Linked DNA regions of Xanthocytophaga agilis. The protein of the gene in region 1 binds, or shares a complex with, the protein of each later gene. Links are inferred from orthologs where the notes say so. Each region holds a gene or a part of one and is shown on either strand. Other genes may lie near its edges.

Region 1 (10,146 bases):
CGTGCGCCACTGGTATTGCTACCCGTTCGACTTGCATGTATTAGGCCTGCCGCTAGCGTTCATCCTGAGCCAGGATCAAACTCTCCATAGTATATGAAGTTTTGTCCTTTATTGCTAAAGGACAGTGTCTGTCCCGATAACTCTCTTATTAAAGGAATCAAGTTGATGATTTGCTCGATTAGCTACTTTTCTCAAAGTAACCTTTCTGCAAACCTTACCTTGCTTTATTTGCTTGCTATCTTTTGCTTCAATCACTCAAAGAACTTCTCTTCCACTTTTGGAAGATAGACCTAGTTAACCAGGTATTACTTCTTGTTCACTCTCAAAAAAACCTGTATAAAATTTGGTTTTCTTATTTTGGACTCTTACTTTTACTTTACCACTCTTGTCTTTTCTTCTTTCAGAATCGGGATGCAAAGGTACGTTTCTTTTTCTTTTCTGTCAAGCGTTTGTGAAAATTTATTTTTTTTATTTTTTCACTACTTGACTTCCTTACTGCCTCTATCCTTTACTTTATCCTACTTCTTCTGTTTTTATTTCTTTCTTCGCCTTGTCAGCGAATCGGGATGCAAAAGTAGAAGTTGTTTTTGATTGCTGCAAGAAAAATCTAAAATTTATTTTCTTCTTTTTTTTCTTACGCTGCTCGTCTTTGACTCTTTATTTGCGAGCAGGGTTACAAAAGTATATACCCCAATCCTTTTCTCCAAAATAATTGTGAAATATTTTTCTGCACAGACTAAATGAAAAATAATAACTAACTGTTTTTGGGCTTCTTATATATAGGAACAGTACTACAAGGCTCACCATACATAATACTTTGTACAATTGGACGTAATAATCTGGTAATTTCTACATAAGCATATGAAGGTATAGGTAGATCACCACACCCTTTTACGACAACTTTAGCATTTATATAATTTTCAAGTGTGATTTTTGAAAGTGCATCCTGAAACAGAGCTTGCTCCAAACTTTGAAGATCTCCAAAAACAACTTTATTAGCATAAGGCTCAAGATAACTAGTAAGAAGCATATAAGCCCACACTGGAACGATAGCATCTTCAGAACATAGAATGGCTACATTCTTCCCACTATAGATGCTCCAGTCATGTTCTTTAAGAAATTGGCGAAAATCTTTTTCTTTTAATATTAATCCCTGAAACAAATTATCTTTTAAATCATATATTATCCTCTCCCCTGGATGATAATAATCTGCTAGATCTAATGTAAGTAATCCACTATTAGCAACTCGATTTACAATCTCTGCTTCTGCATCCATAACCAGTTTCTTTATTTTATGATAAAGGTTTAGTACTTACAAATTCTTTTAAATAAAAAGGCTCAAATGTTTCAACATCCTCTACTTGGTTGGTCTGAAAAAATTTCCAGGCAATCTCCCCTACATATACTGCTGAAGGGATAATAGTATCTATAAATATGGCATTTGGATGGGTTATCTTATCTTTACACTTTATAGCTCCATCACCAAAAAAGAGTATTTTCTTATTAACTAAGAGATCAATAAAAGAGTTCTCATCAATAATCTTTGCTTCAACAGGTGCAATAACCTCTCCCATTCTATTATATATAGCACAAAACACTTCCATTCTTCTGGCATCTATCATGGGACAAAACAGATATTCACTCATAGAAAAAAAGCGTTTTACATCTTCTGTCATTACCTCAAGTGTATTAACAGCTAACAAAGGCACCTGCAATGCATAACAAAGTCCTTTGGCAGTAGCAATTCCTATACGCAACCCTGTGTATGAACCAGGTCCTTTCGCAACAGCAATGGCCTCTAAATTATTCAAGCTATATCCCAAATCTTTTATTATCTGTTCAATTGCAACTGTCAATATCTGTGATGTGGCCTTTTCTACTAGAAACTGAGAAATCGCAAGTAATTTACCAGATTGGTGCAATGCCACAGAACATGCTTTGACAGAAGTTTCGATACTTAAAATGAGGGCCATATCCAGAAAAGATAAACACTTGAAACTACAACATAAGAGTTTATGAAGTTGTTAGGTCTAAAAACAAAAACCACATCTTCTAAAGATGTGGTTTGTAGGGCTCCCGAAGCTGGGCTCGAACCAGCGACCCTCTGATTAACAGTCAGATGCTCTAACCGACTGAGCTATTCGGGATTAACAGGGCTGCAAAACTAATAAGAGGACCTATATTTGTCAAGAGGTAGCCCTGTTTTTTTTAATATTTTTTCTTGCCACAGCCACGAAAACCAGACAAATGCCTAATAAACAAATACTTATGCGTTAAAAAAAATTACATATTTTTTTATAGTCCAGTCTTTCCTCTACTGAAAATTGGAGTTCTTTCTTGCTTTTCATTCTTCTTATCGGTAGATTACTTACTACTTCATGTATAGACTTTATATCACTTTATTCATAAATGCTATAAACTTAACTATTCATTTATTCTTATGTATATAATTAGAAGATAACTATACACGTTTAATGAAATGCGAGCTTTAGTAGATTAAACTCCGCAATTGGTTTTATTATCCATCCTATTTTCTTTTTGCCTGATGAATCTGCGTTTATATATTATTAGTTTGTTTTTGTCCTCTCTATTAGGGGGCGTTGTGGCATTAACTGGTTATAAAATGCTATTTCCTGAAATCGAAAATGAGACAATTGAACAAAAGCAGAATCGTTTTTTTGCATCCCCTGTATCTAATCACAAAACTGATACCTCTTTTTCTGTGAAAGTACCTGATGGACTTAATTTCGTATATGCCGCAGAAAAAGTAAAGCCCGCAGTTGTACATATTAAAACAAGATATGAGCAGTTGAGTATCTCTTCACCTGAAACTGGCGACGAGAATGAGGAAGGTTCTGATGATTGGTTTCATGACTTTCATGGTTTTGATGGACCATTCAAAGGATCTATTCCTAGAGAGTCTGCAGGATCAGGAGTAATTATCTCACCAGATGGCTACATTGCAACTAATAACCATGTAATTGAAAAAGCCTCTGAGATAGAAGTTATTCTGGAAGATAAACGTAGTTATAGTGGTACTGTAATAGGAACAGATCCTACAACTGATCTGGCATTGATAAAAATTGAAGAAGAGAATCTTCCTTTTGTCAGATATGGAAATACGGATCAATTACATGTAGGTGAGTGGGTTCTTGCAATAGGTAATCCTTTTGATTTAACCTCTACTGTTACAGCTGGTATTATAAGTGGAAAAGGAAGGAACATCAATATATTAAAAGACAAAGACAATCTACAAATTGAGTCCTTTATTCAAACAGATGCTGCTGTAAATCCTGGTAATAGTGGTGGAGCGTTAGTTAATCTGCGTGGGGAGCTTATGGGGATTAACACAGCCATAGCTTCAAACACTGGTATATCACAAGGATATTCATTTGCTGTTCCTGTCTCACTTACCAAAAAAGTAATGGATGATTTGCTTCATTATGGCTCTGTACAGAGAGCACTATTGGGTGTACATATTCGGGACGTTGACGCAAAAGAAGCAAAAGAGAATGGCCTAAAACAAGTAAGGGGAGTTTTAGTTGAGGATATAAATGAACAAAGTGCCGCACAGGCTGCAGGTATCAGATCAGGAGATGTCATCTTCAAAATAGATAATTATGCTATTAATTCTATGACAGAACTACAAAGTATTGTAGGTACTTATCATCCTGGTGACAAGATAGCTGTGTGGGTTGAACGAGAAGGACAAGAACAAAAAACATGGGTTACATTACGTAATAGTAATGGAAATACCTTATTGCCTAAACCTAAATTTGCTAAAACAATAAATATATTTGGAGCCGATATGGCGCCGGCTAGTTCCCAGGAGAAAAAATCTTTGGGCATTGGCAATGGGGTAAAAATTGTCCGAATAGCAGATGGTCGTATAAAAGATGCAGGGATACGGGTAGGTTTTATCATTACTGAAATGGATAGTCAGCCAGTAAATTCTGCTGAAGAAGTTTTTAAAATTATTAACAACAGTCAGCGTGCTATAGTAGTAGAAGGAGTATTTCCAAATGGTACTAAAGGCTATCATGCAATAGCTCCCTAGAGCTGTCTTAAGTTACAGGAGTCATTCCAAAATGTAAGGACAAGACTCCTGTAAAGCTGATTTTTTATCTGCGCAGAATTTCGTGCAAACTATTTTTTAGCAAGGGCAAGGCAATCTCCTCCATCAATGAGTAGATTGAGTTTTATTGATAGCTGTTTTGCCTTTAATCACAACTCCGATCATTTTTGTTGCTGTGTATAACTAATCACAGATTTTATTTTGACCGGAACTCCGCTCACTTTGTCTCTTGTGCATATCTCATGGCAAAAAAAATATCTGATCGGAATTCACCGCAAGCAAATAGCTGTAGTAAACTATGCGCAACAAAACTTTTGCCATGAATTAAACGCAAATCTTTCTTTGATGTGAATCCAGTACATATTGCTCAGGCAGGCGATTCTCTGGTTAAAATTTGGGATGAATCATGTATTTTTGACAACCTAAAATTTATTTTATTATTATTCTACTATCAAGCTTATTTATCTTATGCAGGATTTTTTGAAACAATTGAATATAGATTCTCATAACCCAGCATATAGTACTGGTTTAAAATGGGGTCCCACTTTATCTAATCAACAAAAGGAAATATTATCTCCTGTCGATAACAAACTCATTGCCTCAGTACAATGGGCTACACCAGATGAATATAATCATGTGGTTCAAACAGCAGAAGCAGCATTTATACACTGGAGACAGATACCCGCCCCCAAAAGAGGAGAGATAGTACGTCAGATTGGAGATGAGCTTCGTAAACATAAAACGGCTCTTGGTCGTTTGGTCAGTTATGAAATGGGAAAAATTTACCAGGAAGGATTGGGCGAAGTTCAAGAAATGATAGATGTGTGCGATTTTGCTGTTGGTCTATCCAGACAATTGTATGGATTAACAATGCATTCAGAAAGGCCTCTCCATCGTATGTATGAGCAATATCATCCATTAGGGATCGTTGGAATTATTTCTGCATTCAATTTTCCTGTTGCTGTCTGGTCATGGAATGCTATGTTGGCTGCAGTTTGTGGAAATGTTTGTATCTGGAAACCATCTGAAAAAACTCCCTTGAGTGCTATTGCCTGCCAGCGGATTATAAGCAAAGTGCTTACAGAAAACAACTTACCAGAAGGGATTTTCAATCTGATATTGGGAGATGCAACTATTGGACATAGTCTTGCATCAGACAAACGAGTTCCTCTTATTTCAGCCACAGGTTCTACTCGGATGGGACGAAAAGTTGGTGAAACTGTTGCCAATCGTTTAGGAAAATCATTACTGGAACTTGGAGGAAATAATGCGATCATCATTACTCCCAATGCAGATCTGGAAATGGCAATACGAGCCGTAACTTTTGGTGCTGTAGGAACATGTGGCCAGCGTTGTACATCTACAAGAAGATTAATTATACATGAATCAATCTATCAAACAGTTGTAGAGCGGTTAGTAAGTATCTATGTTAAATTACCTATTGGTAATCCATTGGAGGATGGAGTCCTTGTAGGACCGCTTATTGATAAACAGGCTGCTCAAAATTTCACTCAAGCACTTAATGAAGTAAAGAAAGCAGGTGGTAAAATCCTGGCTGGTGGAGAAATTTTATCAGGAGAGAAATACAGTACAGGAACTTATGTAACACCAGCATTAGTAGAAGCACAAAATGATTATGCAATAGTTCAGGAGGAAACATTTGGGCCTATTTTATACCTTATTCAATACAAAGGTAACCTTGAAAATGCTATAGCAATTCAGAATAATGTACAGCAAGGCTTATCCTCTGCTATTTTTTCACTTGATTTGCGCGAAGTGGAGATTTTCCTGTCATATGCGGGCTCGGATTGTGGTATCGCAAATGTCAATATAGGCACTTCTGGTGCTGAAATAGGAGGAGCCTTCGGAGGAGAAAAAGAAACTGGTGGAGGTAGAGAATCCGGCTCTGATGCATGGAAAGCCTATATGCGTCGTCAAACAAACACTATTAATTACAGCAACGAACTCCCTCTTGCTCAAGGCATTACATTTGAAGTATAATACTTTTTTAAGTATATGGTCAAAATTTAGAGGGAGAAGGCTGTCTTTTATTCAATAAAGTTCTCTCCTTCCCCTTTTAATCATTTCACCTATATTCCAATAAAGTATTTGTGAATCAGATGAATAAATGTATAGATATTACCTCTTTTTTGTAATTTCCTTGCAATTAATGTTTAAAAAACCATATTTTTGAAAAAAAAGCACCCACTAATTATCTGACTATCAACAATATAAATATTAACTTTATTTTTAGGTAATTTTCTCACCTTGTAATGATTTGGCAAAAATTAAACTTTGGAATTGTTACTGAATATTATACCTTGTAACCGATTTTAAACCAAGACGCATTAAAATAGTTTTTATTATGGCAGAAAATACTCAGAGGTTCAACACCATTATGTTGATTGACGACAATGAGATTGATAACCTCATAAACCAGAAGATTATTGAATCGGCAGGTATTGCCAAGCATATTTTTACCCATACTGGTGGAAAAAGTGCAATCGAGTTTTTGAAGAATATGGAAAAAATTGCTGCCGTAACTAATAATGTAACCTTGCCTGAGTTAATTTTTCTGGATATAGATATGCCCTTGATGGATGGCTTCCAGTTTCTGGATGAATTTGAGAAATTATCAAAAGAGACTAAAGAATATTGCAAAATCGTGATGCTCACTTCTTCAATAAATCCACAGGATATGAGCAAATCCAAGAAATATGATTATGTAAAAAAATACGTAAATAAACCTCTCACCCAGGATAGTCTGAAAAAATTAGGAATCTAAAGACAGTATCCTGCCAGATACAAAACCCACCTGTATTCAATATGAGTACAGGTTTTTTTATTGATAGCTATTTTTTACCTACAAATACTATATATCCAAATTCCTTTACAAGACAAGTCGTATGCAAATACTTTCTCAAACAGCATTTACTAAAAAGACGATAGGCACTACCATTTTTTTACTATTTGTCCTTATTTGTTGCATTATAACAGCAACAGATGGCGGTGACTTTGATGTATATTTGGATTCAGCACGGAGGTTAAAAAACTTTGAAAATATTTATCAGCCTCCTTTCTTCAAAGGCCTTCAATATTATTATAGTCCTTTTTTTGCCTTAGTATTAAGTCCTTTTTCTTCTCTTCCTTTTATTATTTCCGAAACTATATGGTCTCTTCTCTCAGCATTTTGGCTTTATCGTATTTGGCAATTATCCACTACTTATTTTGATAAAGAGATTCTTATTCAAAAAAACAAATTGAGATGGGTATTGTTAGCATTCTTCTTAATTGTACGTTTTATTATGTACAACTTTTCAATGATTCAGGTAACAATATTCTTATTATGGGCAACACTTGAAAGCCTTCATTTATTCAAAGAAGATAAATATATAAAGGGAGGTATATTATTGGGTATTGCAACAAATATAAAATTGCTTCCTATTCTATTTTTACCCTATCTTTTATTTCGTAGAGAATTTAAAGGTTTTACTGTAGCAATTATTGTTTTTCTGTGTTTGCTCTATCTGCCTGCAATCTTTTTAGGTATTGAATACAATCAATTTCTGTTAACTGAGTGGTGGAAAATTATAAATCCTTCAAATAGTGAACATACTATTGAAGCCGGACTTGGTGTCCATAGCTTATCCAGTTTGGTTCCTGTATATATTACTGATACAGTAGGTGGACTTCCTATTAAACGTAATTTTATTAATCTTAGTTATGAGGTCACACAGTTAGTATTAAATTGTGTAAGATTACTTTTTGTAGTATTTACACTCGTATTTCTCCGAACACTTCCATTTAAAAAAAACGTGGCTGTCTTAAAAGATTACTGGGAATATACATATCTGTTCATTTGCACTCCACTATTGTTTCCTCACCAGCAAAAATATGCATACATTTATTTGTTTCCCGCTATTATTTATCTCCTTTATTATTTTATAATACATTTTCAATTTCAAAGAAGCAAAGAGATATACTTCCCTTTGGGAATATTTATTTTAGCATCCTTTTTCTTTACACCAATAATTGGGAGCGATATCATTGGAAGATACATTTACGATGTATTGCAGCACTTTCAAATTCTTACTATAGCTGCCATTCTTCTCGTTCCAGCTTTGCTTATGTGCCCTCCATCTAAAATAGAATCATTAGTTAAAAACTGATAAGTTGTACTTGATTATATAAAAGACCAAAGCCTCTAACTTTAAAGCAGTTAGAGGCTTTGATGTTAATAGGAATAACAATAGTCTTTTATGAAGATAATCTTGCAACAAAGCTTTCATCCATTTTAATCAATGTAATCACAGTAAAACCTTTTACATTGATTTTTTGTAATTTATCAATTAATCCACGAATCTTAGCAGCTTTTCCGTTTTTGCTATCATATAAGGAAGTCTTCATAATCTTAGTAAAAACAAGCATATGCTCACACTCATCTTTACCCATAATCCGAATCTGACGCTGGATACTATTAAGAAGCTGACTAAATAATTCATAATCATTCAGCAAACAATATTGCAATGCTAGCAGCAACTTTACTTCCAAATGGGCAATTGGGTACTTCTTCAAACTCATTTCATTCAACAGATTATTAACCCAACGCGCTGCCTCATCATATTTTTTAGAGTAATAACAGCAAACAGCTCTATATACTACATATCCTGTATACTTTGGTAAGTCATAGGCATCGGCTTCATAATCCTGGAATAAACCTTCGTTTTCATCATACATCGTCTGCTCTGTATCCAAGCGAATATGGCGCTGTATCTTAGTGAATAGGAATTGTGCCGGATATGTATATAAACTGTAGTTGGTTAATAACGTACTAGCAGCATCGTTTACCTCGTCAAAGTATTTTTCAGCTTTCTTATATACCTTATAGTGTGTATAGTATTCCAGTTTTAAAAATTCGAATACTAATTTCAAGTGATAGTATACTGTATCCAGATTATATTGCTGGAATATCTTTTCAACATTATTCAATACGTCTTCAATTGGCTCCTGATCATCGTCCAGATCTTCTGTATTTTCCACAAACAAACGATGGAAAATACTCATACAGTTCTGATACACATACAAACGGTGTGATTGATACAACTTACACACGTTTTCCATCTCTTTGTTGAGGTAAGTCAACTCTAGTTTCTCAGTCTCTGTACCAGAAAGAGTATAGTTACCGTATTTTTTGAAATACTCTGATAATAAATCTTCAGCTTTATCTATGGCCAACATGTAGGCCACATGACGGTTATAACTTTGAGAGTAATTGTAGAAGTCAGGCGAATTGATGTGTAATTTTTTAAGACTTTTATAAATAATCGTTAATTCGTTAGAAAGATCATAGTCCAACAATTCTTTCTCTAGTTTCTTTAGTGTTGCTACGGCAATAGCCCTCTTTTTTGTAAAAAGGATTTCAGTAATATTGGCAACTTTCTTCAACAAGTCTGTACGCGGACTCTCCATCTGTTGAAGAAGATATTCTTCAATTTTTTGATTCAGGCGTGAACGCAACGTATAATACGCATTGGTATTTACGTCAAGTTGTTCCATAATCTTACTATCAGACAATTGTTTCTCACGCATGAACTTTAGAAGGTAAGCTGATTTTTCAGCATTACTTGTCATCAACTGGTTATAGATGGCATCGTAATCTTCCGGAGACAATTGCTTGATAATATTTTTGAGCTTTGCCATAGTAATTAAATTAGTAAAAACGTATGTTATTAGGAGTATTGTTTATCAGGTTCGGATGTAAACGTCTTCAATAAAAGTATGTAAATAAAAAAGTATTTCCGGCCTGAGAAACCATTAAATCAGCCAATATATTGATAAAACATTATATTTTAATGAAAGACTTATCTATTAGTATATACAAACATCTTGTTTTACAATAAGTTATAATTTTGCGATCCAAGTATACTAATTTTTTTTTATTATTTATTCTCTCTCTGTTTTTTATCAAATCTGTCTTAGTCATACCTGCTATCTGTTAACATTTACTACATCTTCCTGACTTTTTCTGTTTTGTTTCTGAAAGTTAATAAGTTCATAGGCGTTTGTGCAAT
Region 2 (10,099 bases), on another replicon or contig:
ACGATAGGAAATTAATATAGAATCTGGTAACTGAATTCCGGTAAATTGTAATGTATTTTTTGTGGCAGAATAGGTAGTGTGTATTGTAGCATCTTGTGGATATAGAACCTTTATAGAAGCAGGGTCGATATTTAATGTATCAATAGGCAGAAATAAGCCATGTGGGTATACCCATTTGGAACGGATAGTAGACATCTGCCCATAGGATTGAGAAGATAGTAATAGGAAAAATACAAATCCACCAATAGCATGCACCCAACATAGCTTCAAATTTGAAACCTGTATTTCTGTTTTAAGTAGCTGGTGCATTGGATTTTGAACTTCAATTTATTATGCAGGATCTTTCAAAGATGCAGATTCATACTGTAGCATTGCGAAGATAACGTATTTCTGTTCGACACAAGCATAATAGAACTCACTAATGATCAAGCAAATAGGTAAGTTTTCCCTCAAAAAGGAAAGAAAGAAGAAGATCCTTTCTTTCCTTTTCTAAGTAATATATTCTTTTGTTTAATCTGGACGCGATAAAAAATGGAATAATACAAAGATTTCTCTATAATGATATTTTTATAACAACAAGACCATAAATCCTAATAAATAGCAGCAGCTACTACCAGACCAATTATTGCAAGAGTAGAGAATACAATAGAATATAGAAACAAAAAGGTAAATATTTTAAAAGAAGTACGAAACCATCCCTGCTTGTACACTTTATAGAAAGCCACCCAAATATGAAGTAAGATCAAAGGAACAATTATACCGCTCGGATTAAGGTTTTCAAATTCATTACTCAACACAATATCTATAGCAATCAGAAAAAACATAAAGGCATGTAAATGCAACATAAATATCAGATGTTCAATATATAACCGTTTCCTTCTGATATAGAGAAATTTCATTACCATAGCCATAAATGGAAGCATCACAAACATAAAAATGGGAGCCTTATCCCACATCTCAGCGATAAACTCCTCCTTACTTCCATCAGTCCAGCGAGACAATCTGTTTATTTTCATCCGATTCCAGTAATTGTCCTCCCAACGCAACGAGTCCAATATATCTTTTTCAGATAGTGCAGGATTCTTTACCAGCTTTGTTAACAGGCCTAACTCGCCAAATTTACCACTAGAGTCATCTTCGTCATCATCAATTTTATCTTCATCATTCTGATTGCTATCATCATTACTTTTTTTGGCAGCAGGTTTCCATTTAAAATTTGTCTTCGCCTTTTTCTTTCCTTCTTTAGCAGGTATAAAATCTTCTCCAAGATCCAGATTTAGTGAATCCTCGTTAGTATTACTACTGTCTTTCTTTCCTTTTTTAATAGCTTCATCAATAAATCCTCCCAGTTTTTCATTTAATGTCAGATTCTGCAATGCATTTTTAATCTGTTCTCTTTGAGAGGCAGGAATATCTGTTGGCAACTCCCGTATTACTGCATTTCGGATCGAATCTGCCTGCTCCTGTTTCAAAGCTTGTTCTTTACGTTCATCATGTTTATTCTCCTTGGCAGTATAATAAGCTATAATAGAAAAGCAAATCACACTGATAAAGAAATACAAGCGTAGAGGAGGCATATATCGCATACGCTTTCCACTAATAAATTCATTGGTCAGATACCCTGGTTTGAATAGAAAAGGAACTACAGTCTGAAACCATCGGGAATCCCAGGAAACAAAGTCACTGACAACTTCATATACCAAAGTACCAAAAGAAATAACCTTTGTTGTGTTTTCCTGCCCACATCGTGCACAGAAGTTATCTGCTTCACTTAAAATATGCTGGCAATTGGGACAAATAAATTGTTTGCGATGTGTTTCGTGCATATAGACTAGTAAGTATCTTCCATAGTACCCCCATACAGAAAATTATACTCAATTATCTGTAATAGCCCATGTTTTACATAGCTATTTTTCTTTCTATATAAGTGGGAACTCAAATCTACATTAAAAAAATCAATATCTGATAGCCTCTTATCTACATCAGCCATCAGGTAACCACTTCTTTCCCCTGAAATGTTGGTCAAATCTGTATCTGCGTAACTTTTCGACTGATTTTAAAGAAAACTGCTGCCTGATAGGAGTTAATTTTAGACCGTTGATTAACCCCCAACAGCTTACTAATTATATCAGCTATAGATATGAAAAAAAATATACTTTATCTTATTGTCTGTGCTTTCTTATCTGGTGGAATTCAAACATTGCAAGCACAAAGTAAAACAGCAGCAGATAAAACAGATATCGAGTACGAATTGCAGTTTGATGATCCGTATGATATCAATAAGATGTGGTTAAACTTTTATCCATTTTATGTAGATGCCTTTACCACAGACTTTAATGTAGGATTTGGTGCTCAAGTTAATTATTTCTGGAAAAACAAATTTGATTTTCACGCACATGCCCGAACAACTTACGCCCGATTCTCAGATTTTTCAAAACTTAGTGGCACAAAAAACGCCTCAATGAAAATCGATGATGACACTACGCGCATCACACTCAATAAATTGAATGGATACTATTATCTGGAATTAGGAGCTACCTATCACTTTAAAGACGAAGAAGCCTCAGGAGAATCGAAGATTGTAGTATATACAAATCGATATAGTGATAGAAAGTGGGCATCATCAGTACCTGAATATATTAAGGTAGCATCCAAAGTACGAAAAATAATGGGTATTAGAGCAGGTGGATATTACTGGAGTTCTTCAACCAATTTAGGCTATGCGTTAGACAAGCAAAACGTTAACTTAGTTAGTTCAACTGGTAATATGTTACAAACCAATGCGCAGTTATATACTAATGTTCAATCCGGGGGCCTATTTACAGGCTTTCAGCTTACTCGTATCCGCAATCTAGTAGTTAAGCCTAAAAAATATGATGTAGCGACCAATGACCTTATCTTCTCAGCTTATGCTGATATTATTTATGCACCATTTGTACAGGTAGAAGATGTAACCTTTCAATATAAAAAGGTAGAAACCAGCCAGATTCTCTTCAATGAGATATATCCGGTATCAAATGTAAAGCTAAAACATCTGGGATTTCGTTTAGGTATGGAAGGACTGTTTAATCGTGAGCTTGCTTGGACATACGGAGCAGAACTAGGCTTTCGTCCATCTTTACAAACCAGAGGATTTTATGCAAATATACATGTAGGCTTCTCTTTTGGTTCTAAAATGCAACAGAAACGTCAGGCATATCAGGTTGATCCCAAAGGAAAATAAGTGATAAGCTTTCTTGAAAGCTGTATATACATCAGCATATGTAAACTCTTCCAAGCCATCAGCATAGATAATAAGACTACTTCTGCTGATGGCTTCTTTATACATATCACAAAGTCTGCTGAAGTTACTTTTACCAGGTCATACGAGGCAAAGCACTAACCGCCTGCCCACAGAAATCTCCTTTTAGAGCTTTATAGTAAGCAGCTATAGCGATCATCGCTGCATTATCTGTACAATATTCAAATCTGGGAATATATACATTCCAGCCATATTTTTGGCCTTCTTCCTGAAGTGTTTTACGAAGACCACTATTTGCGGATACACCTCCCGCAATTGCAATTTCACGTATACCTGTTTCCTTAGACGCTTTTTTTAGTTTTCTTAGTAAAATCTGGACTAGTGTATGCTGAATACTTGCACAGATATCAGCCAGATTTTCATTGATAAAGGCTTCATCTCTGGTAGTTTCTTTTTTCAGAAAATACATAAAGGCAGTTTTTATTCCACTAAATGAATAATCATATCCAGGCATTTCTACCTGAGGAAAAGAAAATCGAAGTGGGTCTCCTACCTGAGCATATTTATCAATCAGAGGACCTCCTGGATAAGGTAAGTTCAATAGTTTGGCAGTTTTATCAAATGCCTCACCCACCGCATCATCCTGAGTCTGGCCAATAATCTCCATACTCAGATAATCTGTCACTTTCACAATTTGTGTATGCCCTCCACTAACTGTCAGACACAAAAATGGAAACTTGGGTTGAGGATCATCAATAAAATGAGCCAGAATATGCGCCTGCATATGATGGACATCAATTAAGGGTATACCTAACCCTAAAGCCATAGCTTTTGCAAAAGAAGTCCCTACCAATAATGCACCTAATAATCCAGGTCCTCTGGTAAATGCAATAGCACTCAATTCACTTTTTGTTACTTGTGCATCTGTTAAGCTTTTTTCAACAACAGGAATAATTTGTTGCTGATGAGCCCGAGAGGCTAATTCAGGAACAACACCACCATACTTTTGATGAATTGCCTGAGTAGCAATCACATTGGAAAGAATTTTTCCATCCTTCAATACCGCAGCAGAAGTTTCATCACAAGAGGATTCAATAGCAAGAATAATCATATAATTTTACAGTCAGTATGTCCGTTCGGAAATAAAATAGAAATATAGTCCAAATGGTACATCTGTGATTCAGCTTAATGAATAAGTATCTTACTAAAAAAGATACTATTTTCTTTCATTATTTGTTATCTTGGAACGAGATTTGAAAGTAAAAAATTCAATATATACGAGATATCCTACGTTTATAGATTTAGCTGAGAAAATTTGAACCAGGCACTATAGAAACACAAAAGTATTCCATTTTATAACCCTGTGTACAAACCATCAAAAATAAAATACTGACTTAAGTTCAGATAGAAAGTACATACCTAGAATGTGGCAGTTTGTTAAGAAATTTATTGCACGAATTGTTTACTCAATACCAATATGGTTATTAGTGGTATTGGGGATTCTTGCTGCCTTACAAACAACTACAGTACAAACATATCTGGCTGGTCACGCGACAAAATATTTATCAGATAAGGTAGGCTTCCCCATTTATGTCGATTATCTCAATATTCGCTGGCCAGACTATGTAGTTTTGCGCAATGTTAACATTTTGGATCGCGAAAATCAACGAATGATTGAGGCAGGAGAAGTACAGGTTGATTTTAAATGGTCAACTTTGATCGATGGCAAAAATATTTACATTGATAAAGTAATCCTGAAAAATGCACACGTTCGATTAATAAAGAGTAAAAAAACAAACGAATTAAATATAGACGAATTTGTTGCTACTGTTGATAGCATTTTAAATCCTCCACGAAAAACCAAACGGGTAGGTCCCGCACCGATTTTTCAGATTGATCAAGCCTGGCTTAATAATGTACAGTTCTCCTATAATGATCAACGCGAAGACACTATCCGGGAAGGATTTGATTATTATCACTTTACCATTGATAGCATACAGGCCGTAGCACATCAATTACGTTTTGTAGCAGATACTGTCCAAACCACTGTCGAGAACCTTCAGGGACAGGATAATCATACCAACCTTGATATTCATAGACTCTCTACAAACTTTCTGTATACTAAACATATAATAGAACTTGCCCAGTTAAGACTTGACATTGGCAATAGTACTATCAGGGAACGTATTGCATTCAAATATGACAGACCAGCTGATCTGAGTGACTTTGTAGAGAAAACATTTATGAATGCAGATCTTAACGAGACTCGTATCTATTCAAAAGATCTGGCTTTGTTTGCACCATACCTAAACCGGTATGAAGAATATTGGTCTGTATCGGGTCACTTTAATGGCCTGGTAGGAAGATTTCGTCTCCGGAATGCCAATCTGCAATTTGGAGAAAAAAGCAGAATCAATGGAAATATTAGTTTTGAAGGACTTCCTAATTTCAAAGAGACGTTAATAGATTTTGACCTCAAACCATCTGTAATAGTTATCACTGATCTGCAACAGTATCTTGATAGTTCGTCGTTTCGGACATCTCGAAAATTTGGTACAATTCGCTTATCAGGTAAATTCTTAGGTTTCCCAGAAGACTTTGTTGCCAATGGCACCTTTGATACAGACTTGGGAACAATTATTTCAGATATTAACCTGAAAAATAAAACCAATACAGCTTACAAAGGACATCTAACCACACGAAACTTTGACTTAGGAGCATTTTTAGGAGAGCCTAAAGTAGTTCAACATCTCGATATGGATGGAGAAATTGAAGGTGAGGGTCTTAAAATGAAAGATGCCAATCTGCAACTAAAAGCTAATATTAGTCGGCTGGGTTATAAATCATATGACTACAATGCTATTACAGTAGATGGTAAATTAAGCAAACAACAATTTAATGGTAGTCTATCTATAAAAGATACCAATCTTATATTTGATGCCAAAGGAGAAATAGATCTGAGAAATAACCACAATTTAGTCAATATTGAGGCAGATCTTCAGAAAGCTGACCTGAAAGCATTGAATCTTACCTCTAAAGATGCTACCATCCGTACTCAACTTCACATCAACAGTCGGGGGCTGAAACTTGATGATATTGTAGGTGATGCCATTTTTACAAACGGCTATGTACTCTATAATAATAAAGATCTTGTTATTGATTCGTTACAAATACATTCAGTTAAAGATTCAGGACAGCGAATTTTCAATATTCGTTCCAGCTTCGCCAATATAGATGCTGAAGGTAATTTTGACTTTACACGTCTAAGTACAGACTTTCAGAACTTGATAAAAGAATACCAACTCAATTTTAGTAATAACGCAAAAGAGATTAAGAGATATTATAGCAGTAAGGAGAAAAACAAAGGACCACGTTATAGTCTGGATTACAATGTGTTTCTCAGGGATATTAATCCAGTATTACTTATGTTTTACCCAGACTGGTCTATATCACGAAATACAACGATAGAAGGTTCATTTTCACAGGGCCGTTCTGCTCGTGTATCTCTGCATTCTACCATTGATACTCTCTCCTATAAAAATAATATTTTCTATACTAATGAAGTAGATGTCAACAGCTCAAAACTATCAGATTCAACAACAGTTCTAGCTGTAACCTATCTGCAATCTAAAAAGCAGAAAATTGGTGCTACACAAACTGAGAATATGGCGTTAGAAGCTGTATGGAATGGAAAACATATTGAATTTTCGAGTAAGATACAGCAGTCCAGCAATTCTAATTATGCAGATCTGCGTGGTGATGTCGAATTCCAGTCTGATCAGATTAGCTTAAAGTTTAAGCCTTCGCATTTTCAGATTTTTAAAAATGTATGGCATATAGATACTACTAACCTGATTACTATCCAAAATCGTAATATCAATTTTAATGATCTCCAATTTACAAACCAGTATCAATTTATTAGTTTAGACGGAACGCTTTCTGAAGATTCAACAAAAGCATTACGTCTTTCCTTGAAAGAATTTGGACTTCAGGCTCTCAATCCGCTTGTTGACCATGAACTGGGAGGAGCCGTTAATGGATTTATTGAAATCAAAGATTTTTATAAAAACAGAAGTATTGAAAGTGAGCTTACCATTGAGGAACTGGTTGTCGACAAATTTCTGGTAGGTGATATTATCGGAGAATCACACTGGAATGAGGAAACACAGAATATTAATGCAAATTATCAGGTCTATCGCATGGATCAACGAATTGTACGCTTGTATGGAATATATAATCCACAAGCTGCAGAAAATGCAATGGATATGCAGATTATTCTGGATAGAGCTAACCTGGAAATATTAGAACCTTTTTTTAAGGAACAGGTATCCCGTTTGGGTGGTACAGCTAGTGGAACATTAAGCTTAACAGGAACTATTACTACACCTATACTCAGTGGCGAGGTCAATGTTTATAATGGAAGGTTCCGTTATAACTATTTGAACACATTCTATTACTTTGATGATAAAGTTCATTTTAGCCGCAATGAAATCGGAGTTAAGAATCTGCAACTCCGGGATGAAGATGAAAATATTGCATTAATCAATGGTGGTGTGTTTCATGATGGTTTCAAAAATTTCGTATTAAGCCTCACAGGTCGTATGCGGAACTTTAAGGTTTTGAACACGACATTAAAAGATAATGATCTATTCTATGGAACAGCCTATGTAACTGGAGATTTGTCTTTGCTGGGTGCTATTGAAAATTTAACCATACGAGCCAATGCACGAAGTAATAAGGGAACAAAAATAGCAATTCCAATCTCCGACACGCGTACTATCTCCCAACAGGATTTTATCAGTTTTGCGACCAAGACAAAACCATCTGCAACCCTAACCGAAAAAGACAAAAGAGAACAGGTCGATCTTACAGGTGTGTTAATGGATTTTAATTTTGATATTACCCCAGATGCATGGTGCGAAATCATTTTTGATGAAAAAGCCGGTGACATCATACGTGGAAATGGGAGTGGACGTATCAGAATGGAAATTGATACGAAAGGAGATTTCCGCATGTTTGGTAACTATACAATCAATAAAGGGGCTTATAACTTTACCCTTCTGAATGCTGTTAATAAGGCATTTACTATTGAACCTGGAGGAACTGTCTCTTGGTCAGGAGATCCTTATGGTGGTATTCTGGATATTAATGCTATCTATACACAGTCAGCTTCTATTCTACCTATTATTACCAGTGATGTAAATAAACTTTCGGCGCAGGAGCAGATGGAAGCCCGTAAGCATTATCCGGTAACTGTGCAAATGAGACTAACTGGTAATCTTTTATCTCCAAAAATCGGACTGGGTATAGACTTTAAAAATTTCCCTCAGAATTCACAGTTTTATGTGAATGTGATGGATTTCAAAAACCGTATCTCTGTAAATGAACAAGAGCTCAATAAGCAAGTGTTCAGTCTTCTGATCTTACAAAGACTTTCTGCTGAAAACTTTAGTGGGCTGGGGCAAGGTACAGTCACCAGTAGTATTAGTGAGCTTCTTACCAATCAACTCAGTTACTGGGCATCTCAGGTAAATGAAAATCTGGAAGTAGACCTCAACCTCAATGGCTTGGATTCGGATGCATGGAATGCACTCCAACTACGATTAAGTTATGCACTGCTGGATGGAAGATTGCGTATCACACGAGATGGAGGATTTACCACTGTACAAAGTACCACAGACCCAACAGCACGAGCAGTGAGTGTAATAGGTGACTGGACTATTGAGTATATTTTAAATAAGAGCGGATCGTTGCGTGTAAAGATGTTTAACCGCAACTCTCAGAATATACTCGGAACAACATCTACTACTACTACAGGTGTAGTAGCAGGATTTAGCTTATTACACACAGAAAGTTTTAACTCGTTATGGGAGTTATTTCACTCTAAACGTAAAGAACGCAGTGAGCCAGAAAAACCTGCAGAGAGTGAAACTCCTAATAAAGTACCCCCATCTACCTCTCAGTTAAACAGTAACCGACAACAGAAATAATCCTTTTATGTACATTACTGTCATCAAACTGCTAGTAAAGAGTGTGATTGAGAGTTTACCTTTTCTTCCTATTCCGATTAACATTAAAAATAGTATCTTGCCACGCAGGCATATATTTCTGTTTCAATTAATGAAAATCTGATACTCATTCACTTTTAAATCATTATTATCATGGGACTCTGGGATAAACTAACCAATGAATTTATTGATATTATTGAGTGGCTTGATCCTACCAATGACACATTGGTATGGCGCTTTCCACGCTATCAGAACGAGATTAAGAATGGAGCGAAATTGATTGTACGGGAATCTCAGATTGCGGTATTTCTCAATGAAGGGAAAGTTGCTGATATATTCAAGCCTGGTACTTACGAACTCACTACACAAAACCTGCCTATTTTATCCACTCTGCGTGGTTGGAAATATGGATTCAATAGTCCATTCAAAGCAGAAGTATACTTCATCAATACCAAACAGTTTACCAATCAGAAATGGGGTACCAAAAATCCACTCATGCTACGAGATCAGGAATTTGGACCTATGCGATTACGTGCATTCGGAACGTATGCATTTCGTGTCAATGCCGAAGATCCTACCCGCTTTCTGACTGAAATTGTTGGAACAGATGGAGATTTCAATATGGACGAAATCAATGAGCAATTACGCAATGTGATTGCCAGCCGTTTTGCAGACATATTAGGAGAAGCAAAAATACCTGCATTGGATCTGGTAAGTAATTATGATGAACTATCTAAATTTATCACTGAACGCATCCATGATGATTTCAATGAATATGGGCTAAAGGTTACCAAGCTTCTGGTAGAGAACATTTCGTTACCACCAGAAGTTGAAGCAGCACTCGACAAAC

What was found.
Region 2: the proteins of tsaB (region 1) and tsaD are in contact, whole or in part, in a solved structure (PDB 4WQ4), measured with the Escherichia coli proteins. The link is inferred for Xanthocytophaga agilis from one-to-one orthologs.

The regions. Positions count from the first base shown.
Region 1 is NZ_JASJOU010000006.1:15-10,160, forward strand. Bases 134-3,112 are described here. They hold tsaB (tRNA (adenosine(37)-N6)-threonylcarbamoyltransferase complex dimerization subunit type 1 TsaB), read right to left. Parts: upstream 1,974-3,112; coding sequence 1,293-1,973; downstream 134-1,292. Other genes in these bases: QNI22_RS18110 (DUF2480 family protein), read right to left, coding at 755-1,276; QNI22_RS18125 (trypsin-like peptidase domain-containing protein), read left to right, coding at 2,624-3,112. Outside these bases: more of QNI22_RS18125, read left to right, coding at 3,113-4,057; amaB (L-piperidine-6-carboxylate dehydrogenase), read left to right, coding at 4,544-6,076; QNI22_RS18135 (response regulator), read left to right, coding at 6,441-6,860; QNI22_RS18140 (glycosyltransferase family 87 protein), read left to right, coding at 6,982-8,244; QNI22_RS18145 (hypothetical protein), read right to left, coding at 8,333-9,775. UniProt on the Escherichia coli protein: Required for the formation of a threonylcarbamoyl group on adenosine at position 37 (t(6)A37) in tRNAs that read codons beginning with adenine.
Region 2 is NZ_JASJOU010000002.1:72,192-82,290, forward strand. The notes cover bases 2,354-5,285. They hold tsaD (tRNA (adenosine(37)-N6)-threonylcarbamoyltransferase complex transferase subunit TsaD), read right to left. Parts: upstream 4,353-5,285; coding sequence 3,354-4,352; downstream 2,354-3,353. Other genes in these bases: QNI22_RS06975 (hypothetical protein), read left to right, coding at 2,354-3,223; QNI22_RS06985 (translocation/assembly module TamB domain-containing protein), read left to right, coding at 4,666-5,285. In the rest of the region: QNI22_RS06965 (hypothetical protein), read right to left, coding at 1-309; QNI22_RS06970 (DUF3667 domain-containing protein), read right to left, coding at 591-1,826; more of QNI22_RS06975, read left to right, coding at 2,141-2,353; more of QNI22_RS06985, read left to right, coding at 5,286-9,231; QNI22_RS06990 (SPFH domain-containing protein), read left to right, coding at 9,403-10,099.